2 regions of the Roseateles sp. GW835-FHT13E02 genome follow, and region 2 is predicted to be linked to the other one. Evidence: predicted binding sites of a transcription regulator. Region 2 holds the regulator's gene; the other holds the start of a gene.
What was found. Region 2 encodes HrcA, which represses chaperone genes, less so after heat shock. Its sites were predicted from a motif close to TTAGCACTCNNNNNNNNNGAGTGCTAA; they were not measured.
Positions count from the first base shown of each region.

Region 1 (7,356 bases), on a different contig from region 2:
GGTCGAGAAAAGCCTGCACCGCTACAACAAGGTGGCCCGCGCCGGTGACAAGGACGCCATCGCCTTGGTCAAGGTGCTGGAACGCTGCCAGGCCTCGCTGGACCAGGCCAAGCCGGTGCGCACCATCGAATTCAGCAAGGAAGAGCAGGCCATCCTCAAGCCCCTGTGCCTGATCACGGCCAAGCCGGCCATGTTCGTGGGCAACGTGGCCGAAGACGGCTTCGAGAACAACCCCTTCCTGGACCGCCTGAAAGAGTACGCCGCCGCCCAGAACGGCCCGGTGGTCGCCATCTGCGCCAAGACCGAAGCCGAACTGTCGGAAATGAGCGACGAAGACCGCGCCATGTTCCTGGCCGAAATGGGCCAGGACGAACCGGGCCTGAACCGCCTGATCCGCGCCGGTTTCAGCCTGCTGGGCCTGCAGACCTACTTCACCGCCGGCGTGAAGGAAGTGCGCGCCTGGACCATCCACAAGGGCGACACCGCCCCGCAGGCGGCTGGTGTGATCCACACCGATTTCGAACGCGGCTTCATCCGCGCCCAGACCATCGCCTTCGAAGACTTCATCACCTTCAAGGGCGAACAAGGGGCCAAGGACGCCGGCAAGATGCGCGCCGAAGGCAAGGAATACGTGGTCAAGGATGGCGACGTGCTCAATTTCCTCTTCAACGTCTGAGCCGGGACCTGCGCCCCCCCCGACAACAGCCCCGCCCTGGCGGGGTTTTTTTCTGGGCGACAGCCGCACCGCGCCGAAGCGCTTCAGGCCATGGGGGAAATTACCCGGCCCGGTGGTAGCAGATCGAGCGATGGCGCGGCGCACAATGGTTGCAAAATGGACCTGAGACGTTCAGCACCGACTGGCCCTCTTCCGACTTCACCGCAGACAAGCCCACCGATCCATGAGCTCAAACGAACTGGTTCCCTCCTCTGGTGCCCAAGCCCTGCAGCCCACCGGCGGCCAGGCCCGACATGACACGCGGCAATTCCTGACCTTCCGCATCGGTGGCGAGGAATACGGCATCGACATCCTGCGCGTGCAGGAAATCCGCTCCTACGAGCCGCCCACCCGCGTCGCCCATTCGCCCGATTTCATCAAGGGCGTGGTCAATCTGCGCGGCGTCATCGTGCCCATCGTCGACCTGCGCATGCGCCTGGGTCAAAGCGGCGAGTACAACGCCTTCACCGTGGTGATCGTGCTCAATGTGGCGCAGCGCATCGTCGGCGTGGTGGTGGATTCGGTCTCCGATGTGCTGGAACTCAGCGCCGAGGAAATCAAGCCGCGGCCTGAAGTGGCGGCGGCGCTGGACGCCCGCTTCATCACCGGTCTGGGCAAGATCGGCGAGCGCATGCTGATCCTGCTGGACATCGACACCATGGTCGTCAGCCCCGATTTCGGCCTGCTGGATTGATGCAAGCGACTGAGACGCCGCTCTAAGTTAGCGGGCGCACTCACCAGAAAGCGCATATTCATGCACTTTTCGGAATAACCCCAGCGATTTGGCACTCACTAAACGAGAGTGCTAATATTGACCACATGGAACCGCTGAGGTTCGGCTTGCGAAAGAAAGCGATGACTTTGTCTACACCCACTGCTCTGACGGTCCGTGACCCCTGGTCGCTGGTGCCCTCGCTCGGCAACCTGGATGCATACATCTCCGCCGTCAACCGCCTGCCCCTGCTGACCCCGGAAGAGGAAAGCTCGGCCGCCCGCCGTCTGCGTGACAGCGGCGATCTCGAGGCCGCGGGCCGCCTGGTGCTCTCGCACCTGCGCCTGGTGGTGTCGATCTCGCGTCAGTACCTGGGCTACGGCCTGCCCCAGGGCGACCTGATCCAGGAAGGCAATGTCGGCCTGATGAAGGCCGTCAAGCGCTACGACCCGGACCAGGGCGTGCGTCTGGTCAGCTATGCCATGCATTGGATCAAGGCCGAGATCCACGAATACGTGCTGCGCAACTGGCGCATGGTCAAAGTCGCCACGACCAAGGCCCAGCGCAAGCTGTTCTTCAATCTGCGCTCGATGAAGCACAGCATGAAGGAAGACCAGGCCGACGACCAAACCCACCGCAACAGTCTCAGCGAAGCGCAGCTGGCCCATGTGGCGCGCGAACTGAACGTCAAGCCGGAAGAAGTGCTGGAGATGGAAACCCGCATGTCCGGCGGCGATGTGGCGCTCGAGCCGCAAAGCGACGAGGACGGCGAGAGCTTCGCTCCCATTGCCTACCTGGCCGACGACAGCCAGGAGCCGACCCGCGTGCTGGAAGCCCAGGCACGCGACGAGCTGGCCGGCGACGGCATCAGCCGCGCGCTGGAAGCCCTGGACGAGCGCAGCCGCCGCATCGTCGAGGAGCGCTGGCTCAAGGTCAACGACGATTCGTCCGGCGGCATGACCCTGCATGAGCTGGCGGCCGAGTACGGCGTGTCGGCCGAGCGCATCCGCCAGATCGAAGTGGCGGCCATGAAGAAGATGCGCAAGGCACTCACTCCGGCCTGATCCGACCCGCCCGCCATGAAAAACGGCCCCTACCGGGGCCGTTTCTTTTTGGCGTGGCGAAGCGCCAGCTGGCTTCGAGCTTCAGCGCTTCTCCGCCAGCAACAGCTTGATGTCGTCGGCCAGCGCTTGCGCGCCCGAGCCATAGCGCGAGAACACGCGCACCCGGCCTTCGGGGTCGAAGATGAAGCTGGCCGCGGTGTGGTCCAGGGTGTAGCTTTCGGGGGTCTTGCCAGGCACCTTGGCGTAATACACCTTGAACTCCTTGGCCGCCGCCTTGGTCTGCTCTTCGCTGCCCCGCAGGGCCACAAAACTGGGATCGAAGCTGGCCATATAGGCCTTGAGCAAGGCGGGGGTGTCGCGCTCGGGGTCGACGGAGACGAACACGCCCTGCACGCGCTCGCCATCGGCGCCCAACGAGCGCTTGACTTCGGCCAGCTCGGCCATGGTGGTGGGGCAGACATCTGGGCATTGGGTGTAGCCAAAGAACACCACCACCACCTTGCCCTTGAAATCGGCCAGGCTGCGGCTGCGGCCGTCCTGATCGGGCAGGTTGAGGTTGCGCGCGTACTCGGCGCCGGTCAGGTCCACGCCCTTAAAGGCCAGCTTGCTGGAGCCCCCCAGGCCCAGCTGGTCACAAGCGGCCAGGCTGCCCAGCAGTGCAAAGGCCAGGCCGGTGGCGGCCAGGCTGCGGCGGCTCAAGCCCTTGGGCGAGGGCAAGGGCGAAGAAGAGGTGGAGTTCGTCGTGCGTTTCATGGCTCAAGCGCCCGAGGGCAGCAAATAGTGGTCGAGCAGCAAGGCCGCAAACAGCAGCGACAGATGCCAGATCGAGAAGCGGAAGGTGGCGCGGGCCAGCTCGTCTGAGTAGCCACGCCACAGCTTCCAGGCGTAACCACAAAAGCCCAGACCCAAGGCCAAGGCACTGGCCAGGTAGATCCAGCCACTCATGCCGGTCAGGAAGGGCAGCAAGGTCGCGGCCAGCAAGATCCAGGTGTAGAGAAAGATCTGCAATCGCGTGTATTCACCGCCATGGGTGACGGGCAGCATGGGCAGGCCGGACTTGCGGTAATCCTCAACCCGGTACAAGGCCAGAGCCCAGAAATGCGGCGGCGTCCACAGAAAGATGATCAGGCAGAGGATCAGTGCCTCCGGCCCCACTTCGCCCCGCAGCGCAGCCCAGCCCAGCACCGGCGGCATGGCGCCCGAGGCACCGCCGATGACGATGTTCTGCGGTGTCATGGGCTTGAGGATGACGGTGTAGATGACGGCATAGCCGACAAATGTGGCAAAGGTCAGCCACATGGTCAGCGGATTGACCCAGACCCACAGAATCGCCGAGCCGATGCCGCACAGCAGGGCTGAAAAGCTCAGCGTCTGCGCGCGGCTCAGCTGGCCCTTGGCCGTGGCGCGCCAGGCGGTGCGCTTCATCTTGGCATCGATCTGCTGCTCGATCAGGCAGTTGAAGGCCGCAGCCGCACCGGCCACCAGCCAGATGCCCACGGTGGCCGCGCCGATGCTGATCCACTGCGCGCCGCTGGGCATGCCGGGCACGGCCAGGGCCATGCCGATGACGGCGCAAAACACGATCAGCTGCACCACCCGTGGTTTGGTCAGTTGGTAGAACTGCTGCCAGCGCGAGGCGGTGGGCGCGGCAGCGGTGACGGAGGGCGTAGAAGACATAAGGGATCAGGGTATCGGGATTCGGGGGCTGAGCAGCAATCTGCGCAAACAATTTTCAGCGTGGCTCCCGCGCGCAGAGCCATCGAGGGCAGCGGCGCTAAGCCGCCACAGGCCGGATCGGCAGGGCCTGCAGCCGCACCGAGCGCTGGCCTTGCTCGATCTGGGCCAGCAGCGCCGCCAGCAGCGTCAACAGCATCGCGGCACCGCCGGTGTGGGCCAGGGCCGCCAGCATGGGCCAGTCCAGCACCACATTGGACATGCCGCTGAGCAACTGCCAGCCCGCCACCAGCAGCAAACGCCGCGGCCAGGGGCCGGCTTCACCAGAAGCGGCAAGGCGCCAGGCAAACAGCAACAAGACACTGAACACCAGCAAGGCACCCAAGCGGTGGGTCATGTGGATGGCGGTCAAGGCCTCAAAAGGCAACCAGCCGCCGCCCTTGCCCACCCCCAGCTCGCGCCACAGGGTGAAGCCATGCTCAAAGTCCATGGCCGGCCACCACTGGCCCGGCTGGCAGGCCGGAAACTCCGAACAGGCCAGCACCGCATAGTTGGTGCTGACCCAGCCACCCAAAGCCACCTGCAGCACACTCAGCAGCATCAACAGCCAGGCGCCGGCACGCAGACCGGGGCTCAGGCGCAAGGGCCTGGGGCTGTAACCCTGGGCCTGCCAGGCCAGCAGCATCAGCAAACCCATGCCGCCCAGCAGATGCAGGGTGACGATGGCCGGGAACAGCTTCATGGTCACCGTCAGCGCCCCGAAGGCCCCCTGCATACACACCCAGATCAGGGTCAAGGTAGCCCAGGCCGGTGAAACGGCGGCTGCAGCGTCTGGCCTGGTGGATGGCGCGGCCCGGCGCTGCAGCCAGTGGCGCCAGCTCATCACGCACAGCACCAGAATCAGCACGCCGACAGCACTGGCCAGGTAACGATGGATCATTTCCACCCAGGCCTTGCCGTGCGTCACCGGGCCGCTGGGCATGGCGGTCTGGGCGGCATGGATCTCGTCACGCGCCCCCAGCGGGCTGGCGCTGCCATAACAGCCCGGCCAATCGGGGCAGCCCAGGCCGGAATCCGTGAGCCGGGTGAAGGCGCCAAAGAGGACCAAATCGAAAGTCAGGAACAGCGTCAGCACCGTCAACGCGCGCAAACGCTGGCCCGGCGTGGCCGCACGCGAACGCAGACGCAGCCACAGCAAGGGGCCGCAGGCGATCAAGGCGCCCAACGCTGCCAGCTGGCACAGAGGGGAGAGATCGAACATGAGGCTATTTCTCACTCACACAAGCCCAGGCGGCTCAGCGCCCTTCTTTGTCCCAGCCCGCATTGGCCTTGAGCAAGCGGGTCAGATCGCCCTTGAGCTTGGACGGGTCCGGCTGCGGCGGCGAGCGCATCATCCAGCGGCCCATGGGATCGACCAGATAGACGTGGTCCTTCAGGGTCTGGCCGGCTGCGGGCTTGAGCCAGGCTTCCAGCTCGGCACGCGGCGCGCGCAGGATGGTCACCGGCACGCCGGCAGTCAGGGCCTGAATCAGCTCGGGCTTGGGCAAAGGCGAGTCCTCGGGCAGCAGCCAGAGCTTGTCGACCTTGTCGCGCTCCTTGCCCAGCATCTCGCGCAGCTGGCGTTGCATGAAAAAGCGACGCTCGCAGGCCTCGTCGCAGTCGCCCTCTTGCACCAGGGTCAGCAACCACTGGCCCTTGAGGCTTTCGGCGGCGACCGGCTTGCCCTGCAGGTCTTGCAGGTGCAAAGCCGGCGGCAGATCCACGGTCGGGTGGATCAATTCGCTGTAGGCCGAACCGCGTGGCTGGATCACATAGAAGGTGAAGTAGGACGCCACGACCGGCGCAGCACAGGCCGCCAGCACCAGCAGCATGCGCAGGCGACCGCCGCGCTGACGCTGCGCGTCGGCCAGGCCTTGCGAGCTGGGCAGGCTGTGCACCGTCAAGGTCAGGCCCTCGGCTTCAGGCGCTGTGCTCGCTGCGGCGGGAGCGGATGCGGGGACGGATTGTTTGGAACCAGACATAAAGACCCAGAAGCAGCGCAGAAAGCGCAAACCATTGAAAAGCGTAGCCGTGGTGCTTTTGCAGGCCGGCATCCTGCGCCGGCCAATCACGCCACAAACCGTCGGCAGGAGGTGAACTTGCCGCGCCTGCCGCCGGCGTGGCGTCGGCATCGGGCAGTTGCAGCACCGTCAAAGGCAACAAGGGAGCGGGCAGCGCCTTGGCCAAGCTGGCTGGGTCAAGATTTTGCCGGATCGGGCCCTCCCCTGCCGCGCTGAACTCGTATGCACGGGAAGGCGCCACGGTCAATCGCCCAAGCAACTCCACTTCCCCTGTCGGCGTCTGCACTTCGGGCAAGCGACTGCGATCCCGGGCATCACGCGGGCCCCAGCCTCGCTGCACCAAGATGATGTCGGGGCGCTCACTGAGCTGCAGCGGCGTCACCACAAAAAAACCAACCCGGCCGTTCATGGGCCGATTGTCCAGATAGACGGTGTGCTCGCTGAGCCAGCGCCCACGCAAACGCACAAGACGGTGCAACTGGGTCTCGGCCTCCACAGGTGCGGCCAACAAAGCCTCGGCGCGCAAGGGCGGTAGTTGGGCCCGCTCCAGCACGGCACTGTGCAGTGCGGCCTTTTGCGCCGCGCGATCGAGCTGCCAAAAGCCCAGCCGCGCCGTCAGCAACACCGCCGACAGTGTGGCCAGACCGATCACCCACGCGCGCGCCCGAGGACTCAAGCCAGCCATCAGTGCTGGCCCCCAAGCGCATAATCCGCGACCATGAAACTCATCGTCATCCTCGCATTCATCGGCATCCTCGGCGCCCTCGCGGCCGCTGGTCTGTTCATGTTCAAGAACGGCAAGCAAGAGAGCCGCGGCCCGAATATGGCCCGCGCCCTGGCCTTGCGGGTCGGCCTGTCGGTGGCCTTGTTCCTGTTCATCTTGCTGAGCTATCTGATGGGCTGGATCGAACCGACCGGCTTGCCCATGCAGCGCTGAAGCGCGGCACGAACGGGCTTGCATGGCCCCGCCTCAGAAAAAAAGCGCCGCGAATTGCGGCGCTTTTTCATGGCCGACTGCGGCCTGCCAACCCCTTTGGACGGCGGATATCCGCCGCCATCCAAAGTGGGCCGACCTCACATCCAGTAGACGATGAAGTACAGGCCCAGCCAGACCACGTCCACGAAGTGCCA
Region 1 covers NZ_JBXAGJ010000002.1:310,857-318,212, forward strand. Annotated here, with positions in the region: gene ychF (redox-regulated ATPase YchF) at 1-676, shown strand, start outside; gene AC1Q6P_RS03205 (chemotaxis protein CheW) at 900-1,409, shown strand; gene rpoH (RNA polymerase sigma factor RpoH) at 1,571-2,491, shown strand; gene AC1Q6P_RS03215 (SCO family protein) at 2,573-3,244, opposite strand; gene cyoE (heme o synthase) at 3,248-4,168, opposite strand; gene AC1Q6P_RS03225 (COX15/CtaA family protein) at 4,266-5,426, opposite strand; gene AC1Q6P_RS03230 (SCO family protein) at 5,461-6,102, opposite strand; gene AC1Q6P_RS03235 (SURF1 family protein) at 6,125-6,910, opposite strand; gene AC1Q6P_RS03240 (DUF2909 domain-containing protein) at 6,944-7,162, shown strand; gene AC1Q6P_RS03245 (cytochrome c oxidase subunit 3) at 7,300-7,356, opposite strand, start outside.
Region 1: the regulator HrcA is predicted to act here: its motif matches at 1,498-1,524, upstream of rpoH (RNA polymerase sigma factor RpoH).

Region 2 (7,356 bases):
CGATTTCGTCAAAGATCAAGGTGCCCACGCCGGCATTCACGCCGGTGCCGGTCTTCTGGCAGGTGGTCACGGCAATCGCCAGGGCGATGCGCGAGAGCTCGCCGCCCGAGGCCACCTTGGCCAGCGGCCGCGGTGCGCTGCCGGCATGGCCGGCCACCAGGAACTCGGCCGACTCCTGGCCGTAGCTTTGCGGTTGTTCCTGCGGCAGCAGGGCGATGTCGAACTGGCCACCGTTCATGCCCAGCAGCTGCATGGCGGCGGTGACGGCGCTGGCCAGGGCCGGGGCTGCTTTGGCGCGCGCCGCGCTGACCCGGCGGGCCTCGGCATCAAAGGCCTTGCGGGCTGCGGCCAGGCTGGTTTGCAGGGCGGCCAGATCGGTGGCGGCGTCCAGCGCGGCCAGCTCCTCGCGCCACTGCGCATGCAGGGCCGGCAGCTCCTGCGGCGGGCGGCGGTAGCGGCGGGCCAGGGTCAGCCAGGCGGAGACGCGCTCGTCCAGCTCTTCCATGCGGCCGGGTTCACCATCGGCCTTGTGCAGATAGGCGCTGAGGGTGTGGCTGGCGTCCTGGATCTGGGCCTGGGCGCCGCGCAGGGCTTCCACGGCCGGGGCCAGGCGGGCGTCGTACTCGAGCACATCTTCCAGCCGGTCCAGTGCGTCGCCGGTCAGGCCTTCGGCCGTGCTGTCCTCGGCTTCGCTGAGCGCGTTCAGCGCGGCGCGCACCGCGTCGAGCAGCGATTGCGCATGCGAGAGCCGCTGGTGCTCGGCATTGAGTTCGTCCCACTCGTCGGCGCCCGGGGCCAGGCGGTCGATCTCGCCGATCTGCCAGGCCAGGCGTTCGCGCTCGCTGAGCAGCTCGTTCTGGCGTGTCTGCGCGGCGTCCAGCGCTTCGCTGGCGCGCTTCCAGTCGGCGAATGCGGCGGCCAGGGGGCGGGTGTCGAGGTCGGCGTACTGGTCCAGCAGCTCGCGCACCGAGGCCGGGCGGGTCAGGCCTTGCCAGGCGTGCTGGCCGTGGATGTCCAGCAGGCGGTCGGCCAGCTCGCGCAGCTGGCTCACGGTGGCGGCGCTGCCATTGATCCAGGCGCGGCTCTTGCCTTGGCTGTCGATCACGCGGCGCAGCAGCAAGCTGGCGCCCTCGGATTCAAAACCGGCTTCGTCCAGCCAGCCGCTCAGGTGCGCGGGGCAGTCAAACTCGGCCGAGATCTCGGCGCGCGCCGCGCCTTCGCGCACCACGCCGGCATCGCCGCGCTGGCCCAGGGCCAGCTGCAGCGCGTCGATCAGGATGGACTTGCCGGCGCCGGTTTCGCCGGTCAGCACCGAGAAACCGGCGCCGAAATCGAGTTCCAGCTCGGGCACGATGACGAAGTCACGCAGACTCAGGCGTCGCAACATGGTTCAGCTCACCCCTTCATACCAGCGCAGCTTGCGGCGCAGGGTGGCGTAATAGCTCCAGCCCTTGGGGTGCAGGAAGCAGACCTGGTGGGCCGAGCGGCGCACGGTGATGCGGTCGCCGTGCAGCAGGCTGGCCAGGCTTTGCATATCGAAATTGACGCTGGCATCGCGGCCGGCCACGATCTCCATGCGCACCTCGCCGGTGTCCGGCAGCACGATGGGCCGGTTGGACAGCGTGTGCGAGGCAATCGGCACCAGCAGCCAGCCGCCGATGCTGGGGTGCATGATGGGGCCGCCGGCCGAGAGGGCGTAGGCGGTGGAGCCGGTGGGCGAGGCGACGATCACGCCATCCGCCCGCATATTGGCCACGAACTCGTCGCCCACATCGATGCGCAGCTCCACCATGCTGGCGGTGGCGCCGCGGCTGACCACCACATCGTTCAGGGCCAGGCCGTCGAAGATGCTCTCGCCATCGCGCCAGACCGAGCCTTCCAGCATGGAGCGCTTTTCGGTTTCGAAATCGCCGTCCAGAATCGGCGCCAGCGCTTCCTGAAACTTCTCCAGCGAGATGTCGGTGATGAAGCCCAGCCGGCCCTGGTTGATGCCCACCAGCGGGATGCCATGCGGCGCCATCTCGCGCGCGAAACCGAGCATGGTGCCGTCACCGCCGACGACGATGGCCAGGTCGCAGCGCGAGCCCAGCTCCTCGGTCGTCAAGGCCTCGAAGGCCGTCATGCCGGTGTTGAGGGCGGTTTCGCTTTCGAGGGAAACATCGAGGCCTTGCCGCATCAGAAAATCGGCAATCTCCTCCAGAATCGGGCGTATGCCGCGGGCCTGGTGTTTGCCGACGATTGCCACATGTTGGAAACGTTTGGCCATAGCGAAGAATTACACCACAGCACTATGTCAGTCCGCTGAAGGCGGGCGCCAGTCCCTACAATGCCGCCATGCTCGACGAGCGATCCAAATCCCTGCTGAAAACCCTGGTCGAACGCTATATCGCGGACGGCCAACCTGTCGGTTCCCGCACCCTGTCCAAAGCCTCGGGTCTGGAGCTGAGCCCTGCCACCATCCGCAATGTGATGGCCGATCTGGAAGAGCTGGGCCTGATCGCCAGCCCCCACACCAGCGCCGGCCGCATCCCCACGGCGCGCGGCTACCGCCTCTTTGTCGACACCATGCTGACCGCCCAGCCCGGCCTGGTGGTGCCCGATGACCGGCCGATCGAGGCCCAGATCCAGCCCGACCAGCCCCAGCGCGTGATCGCCAGCGCCGCGCATCTGCTGTCCAGCCTGTCCAATTTCGTCGGCGTGGTCACCGCGCCGCGCAAGCCCAGCGTCTTCCACCACATCGAGTTCCTGCGCCTGGGCGAGCGCCGTGTGCTGGTCATCATGGTCTCGCCCGATGGCGATGTGCAGAACCGCGTCATCTTCACCGCCCAGGACCACAGCCAGGCCGAGCTGGCCGAGGCCAGCAACCGCCTCAACGCCAGCTACGCCGGCCTGAGCCTCGAGGCCGTGCGCGAGCGCCTCAAGAGCGAGGTGGACCAGCTGCGCAGCGAAATCTCCGGCCTGATGAGCGCCGCGGTCCAGGTGGGCAGCGAAGCCATGGCCGACGAGCAGGAGCGCGTCATCATCTCCGGCGAGCGCAATCTGCTCACCGTGCAGGACTTCTCCAACGACATGGGCAGCCTGCGCCGCCTGTTCGATATGTTCGAGCAGAAGACCCAGTTGATGCGCCTGCTCGATGTCTCCAGCCGCGCCGAGGGCGTGCGCATCTACATCGGCGGCGAAAGCCAGGTCGTGCCCTTCGAAGAGCTGTCCATCGTCTCCTCGCCCTACGAGGTCAACGGCCAGGTCGTCGGCACCCTGGGCGTCATCGGCCCCACCCGCATGGCCTACGACCGCATGATCCAGATCGTGGACATCACCTCGAGGATGGTGAGTCAGGCGCTGTCGCAGAAATGAGGGGCGGGCGCGTACCCCGCGCGTGGTGAATGAGTGAACGGGTGAACAGGTGAACACCTGCGGGTCAGGCTGCTTCACCATTCACGACTCGCGATTCACGAGCCCCTTGGGGCCCCAGCCCTCGCCCGCAGCTCCCCCCTATACAATCGCGGGCTTCGCCGGTGCAAGGCCGGCGATTTTTCCTTTTCTCCAAGGGTCGCAAGTCCCCCGGGGGGCCGTTAGCTCAGTTGGTTAGAGCAGGGGACTCATAATCCCTTGGTCACAGGTTCAAGTCCTGTACGGCCTACCAAGTATTCATGCGGGTTTGCGGGCGATTTCTTCGCTCCGCTGCGCACCGAAAAGTACCCAAAGGTACAAATTCGGTACAGTGGTCAGGGACAGTGCCAATCGAGAGCCTGCATGCCTACCATCGTCAAGACCGAATCAGGGAACTGGAAAGCCGTCATCCGCAAGACCGGCTTCCCCACTGCCACCAAGACTTTCCGCCTCAAGCGTGATGCTGAGGACTGGGCGCGACGCGCCGAGGATGAGATGGTGCGCGGTCTCTACGTCAAACGGGCGCCACCTCTCGTTCCAGTTCCTTGATGCGCTGAGCCTCCGCAGTCGAGACACCGTCTCGCTGGCCGGCATCGACCTCGTGCTGTTTCACCCAAGTGTGCAAGGTCTGCGGCACGCAGCCGATCTTGTCGGCGATGGATTCGATGGCCGCCCACTGCGACGGGTGTTCTGCTCGGTGCTCCAGCACCATGCGCACGGCACGCTCACGCACCTCGGGCGAAAACTTCGGGGACTTCTTCATGGCTCCATTCTCCAGAGTTGGAGCCTCCTCGAAACCCGGGGCGATTCACTGGCCACAATTAACCGGTGCGCTTGCCGGGCCAGATCATCTCGTTGGTCCTGGTCGGAAGGTATTCCAATTTTGCAAACCCCTCTTGCCGGATGAGGTGGGAGCAGTGTCAGCCTGGCACACCTTGGCAAGGGCGCTGCTGTAAGCCTCCTGCGTCTGCTGCTGCTGTTGGCTACCAAGATCCAACTGCGCGGGAGCCTCCTGGAGCCGCGCTGCAGTGCCGGCATGCGCGCGGCGATCTGCCTCGAGCTCGACACGCTGCTCGTCTTTCCCCGGTGCGCCGCGGCGAGCTCTTCCAGCAGACGTTGGAGGCCATTACGCGCTGCGTTGGCATCCGGGTGCGTCGCGGCGGCTTCGCGTTGCAGTCGTTCGCCCTCGCAAGCGTTGGTTTGACAGCATTCTGAAAGTTGAGGGACTACTGCCCGCAGTTTTGCGCGAAGGGCTGTCTCGCTTGTCTTCCGCTCCGACAAGGACTCGCCGTGCACATCGCATCGTATTCCGTTCGCTGAAGTGCATGGCGGCGAAACAGAAGATGCATTTTATATGTTGCTTTACGGATCGGGTTGCGAAACAATAGATTCATTGTGAATGCAACTTATTAGGGATCTCGCATGAACATCGACTCCGACCACTGCGCCGTGCCGGCCAGACACTCCGTTATTGATGTGCGACTGGTTGCCCCGGCGCAGCGCCACGTCCTGATCTTCCGGCACTTTGAAAGCTTGCCGGTCGGCGCTTGGTTCGAGCTACACAGCGACCATGAACCTGTTCCGTTGAGGCAGCAGTTCCAGTCCTTGTGGCCCGGTCAGTTCGATTGGGAGGTTTTGGATGCTGGTCCGACGCAATGGCGTCTTCGTATCGGTCGGCGCTTGGTGGCCCAGAGTTGCTGCGGTTGCTGCAGCGGCGCCCGCTGAGCGAAGCGGCAGGAGGAGAGCAGGATGGGCACTGTGTTCGTTCAGTTGCAGGAGCCGCCTCGGCGGCACCGATCCGGCCAGGGGTTGGCGCTCTGGGATCTGGGCTTTCGGCCGTTTTATCTGTTGGCCGCCTTGCTGGCCATGCTGTCCGTGCCTTTGTGGGCGCTGCAATTCAGCGGCTTGCTGGCCAGTGGAGGTCTGCGCGGTTCAGCCTGGCATGCCCATGAGATGGTGTTCGGCTATGCCTTGGCCATCGTGATCGGTTTTTTGTTCACGGCCGGTCGAAACTGGTCGGGGCGGGCCACGCCGACGGGCCGCCCTTTGATGGCGCTGGCGGCGCTCTGGGTGCTCGCCCGCGTGCTGGTGCTGACGCCTTGGCTGTGGGCCTCGCTGGCGGTCAATGTGGCCGTGCCTTGGCTGGCGGCTTGGGGCTTGTGGCGTGCCCTGCACGCAGGCGGCAACCGGCGGAATTACTTCTTTGTCGGCTTGCTGCTGGCCCTGGGCTTGGCCACCGCTGCTTTACATCTCGGGCAGTTGGGCCTGTGGGCCGAGCTTCAGCTGCCGGTGGCACCTTTTCAAGGCCTGGGCTTGCCCTTTGCGCTCGATTTGCTCTTGTTCATGATTGCCGTCATGGCCGGCCGAGTGCTGCCCATGTTCTCCAACAATGGTGTGCCCGGCATGAACGCGCGCCGTGAGCCTCGCCTGGAGCGCGTCGCACTGGCGGCGCTGCTGCTGCTGGCCGCCTGCGACGCACTGGGCTTGAGTGGCCCCGTGATGCTTCTGGCGCTGCTGCCGGCTTTGCTGGCGCACAGCTTGCGCTTCGCGCTCTGGCAGCCTTGGAAGACCCTGGGCAACCCTTTGGTCTGGGTGCTGCACGCGGCCTACGCTTGGCTCTTGCTGCACCTGGCTCTGCGTGCAGCGGCGACCCTGGACTGGCTGCCCGCGGCCTCTGCGACCCATGCCCTGACGGTGGGCCTGATCGGACTGATGACCCTGGGCATGATCACGCGCACCGCCCTCGGGCACACGGGTCGGCCGCTGAAAGCTGGGCCGGTGGAGACGGCGGCCTACTTGGCCTTGCTTGCGGCCGCAGTGCTGCGGGTGTTTCTGCCGCTGCTGCTGCCGGCGGCCTTGCTATGGGCGGTCTGGCTGTCTGCCCTGTGCTGGACCTTGGCATTTGCCCTGTATTTGTGGCGTTATGGTCCCATGCTTCTGCGGCCCAGGGTTGATGGGCTTCCCGGATGAGTACATGGCCCCGTTCAAAACCAACAAGGATCAGCCATGCGCTTGACCACCATGACCGACTACGCCTTGCGCATGCTGATCTATTTGGGTCAGCAACCCGATCGGCTCTGCACCACGGCTGAGATCGCTCAGGCCTATGACATCTCGGAAGCCCATCTGACCAAGATCACCCACCAGCTCGGCCTGGGCGGCTGGATTCGTACCGTGCGTGGCAAAGGCGGGGGCATGAGCTTGGCTTTGGCGCCGGGTGACATCATGCTCGGCGAATTGGTGCGTGCCGTGGAGCCCGACTTCTACCTGGTGGAGTGTCTCGGCAATGGCAATGCCTGCAGCCTGACTGGCCGCTGCCGCCTGACCGGGATCTTCAACGAGGCGCTCGCGGCCTTCCTGGAGCAGCTGGATCGTCACAGCCTGGCTGATCTCTTGAGCCCCGCCCAGACTCCCGCCAGCGCCACGTCGCGCGGCGAGCCTGTGGGCTTGTCCGGTTTGAGCATTCAGCCCGTCCCCATCAAAAGGCGCGGCCGAAAGCCCCATGAGCCACTCTGACACCCCCTGCTCACCGCTGGGTTCGACGGCGCCCCGGGTGATTCCGCTGTATGTGGCCGAGGCCAAGGTCTACCCGCGTTCGGTCATTGGCCGCTTTGCCAACTGGCGCTGGCTGATGGTCGCGCTGACTCAGCTCTTCTTCTACGGCGTGCCCTGGCTGCAGTGGAATGAACGCCAGGCCCTGCTGTTCGATCTGGAGGCTGGGCGTTTCTATGTCCTGGGCCTGTTGTTGGTGCCGCAGGACTTCATCTACCTCGCTGCCTTGCTGGTGCTCAGCGCCCTGGCCTTGTTCTTCTTCACCGCCGTGGCTGGCCGCCTCTGGTGTGGCTACAGCTGTCCGCAGACGGTCTACACCGAGATGTTTCTGTGGATCGAGCGCCATACCGAGGGCGATCGCCAGGCGCGCATGCGCCTGGACCGCTCGCCCTGGTCGGCTGAGAAGCTGGCGCG
Region 2 covers NZ_JBXAGJ010000023.1:46,964-54,319, forward strand. Annotated here, with positions in the region: gene recN (DNA repair protein RecN) at 1-1,387, opposite strand, end outside; gene AC1Q6P_RS19950 (NAD kinase) at 1,391-2,266, opposite strand; gene hrcA (heat-inducible transcriptional repressor HrcA) at 2,335-3,354, shown strand; tRNA gene AC1Q6P_RS19960 (tRNA-Ile) at 3,567-3,643, shown strand; gene AC1Q6P_RS19965 (hypothetical protein) at 3,754-3,939, shown strand; partial or broken gene AC1Q6P_RS19970 (transposase) at 3,917-4,153, opposite strand; gene AC1Q6P_RS19975 (DUF2249 domain-containing protein) at 4,813-5,115, shown strand; gene AC1Q6P_RS19980 (NnrS family protein) at 5,140-6,360, shown strand; gene AC1Q6P_RS19985 (RrF2 family transcriptional regulator) at 6,397-6,906, shown strand; gene ccoG (cytochrome c oxidase accessory protein CcoG) at 6,893-7,356, shown strand, end outside.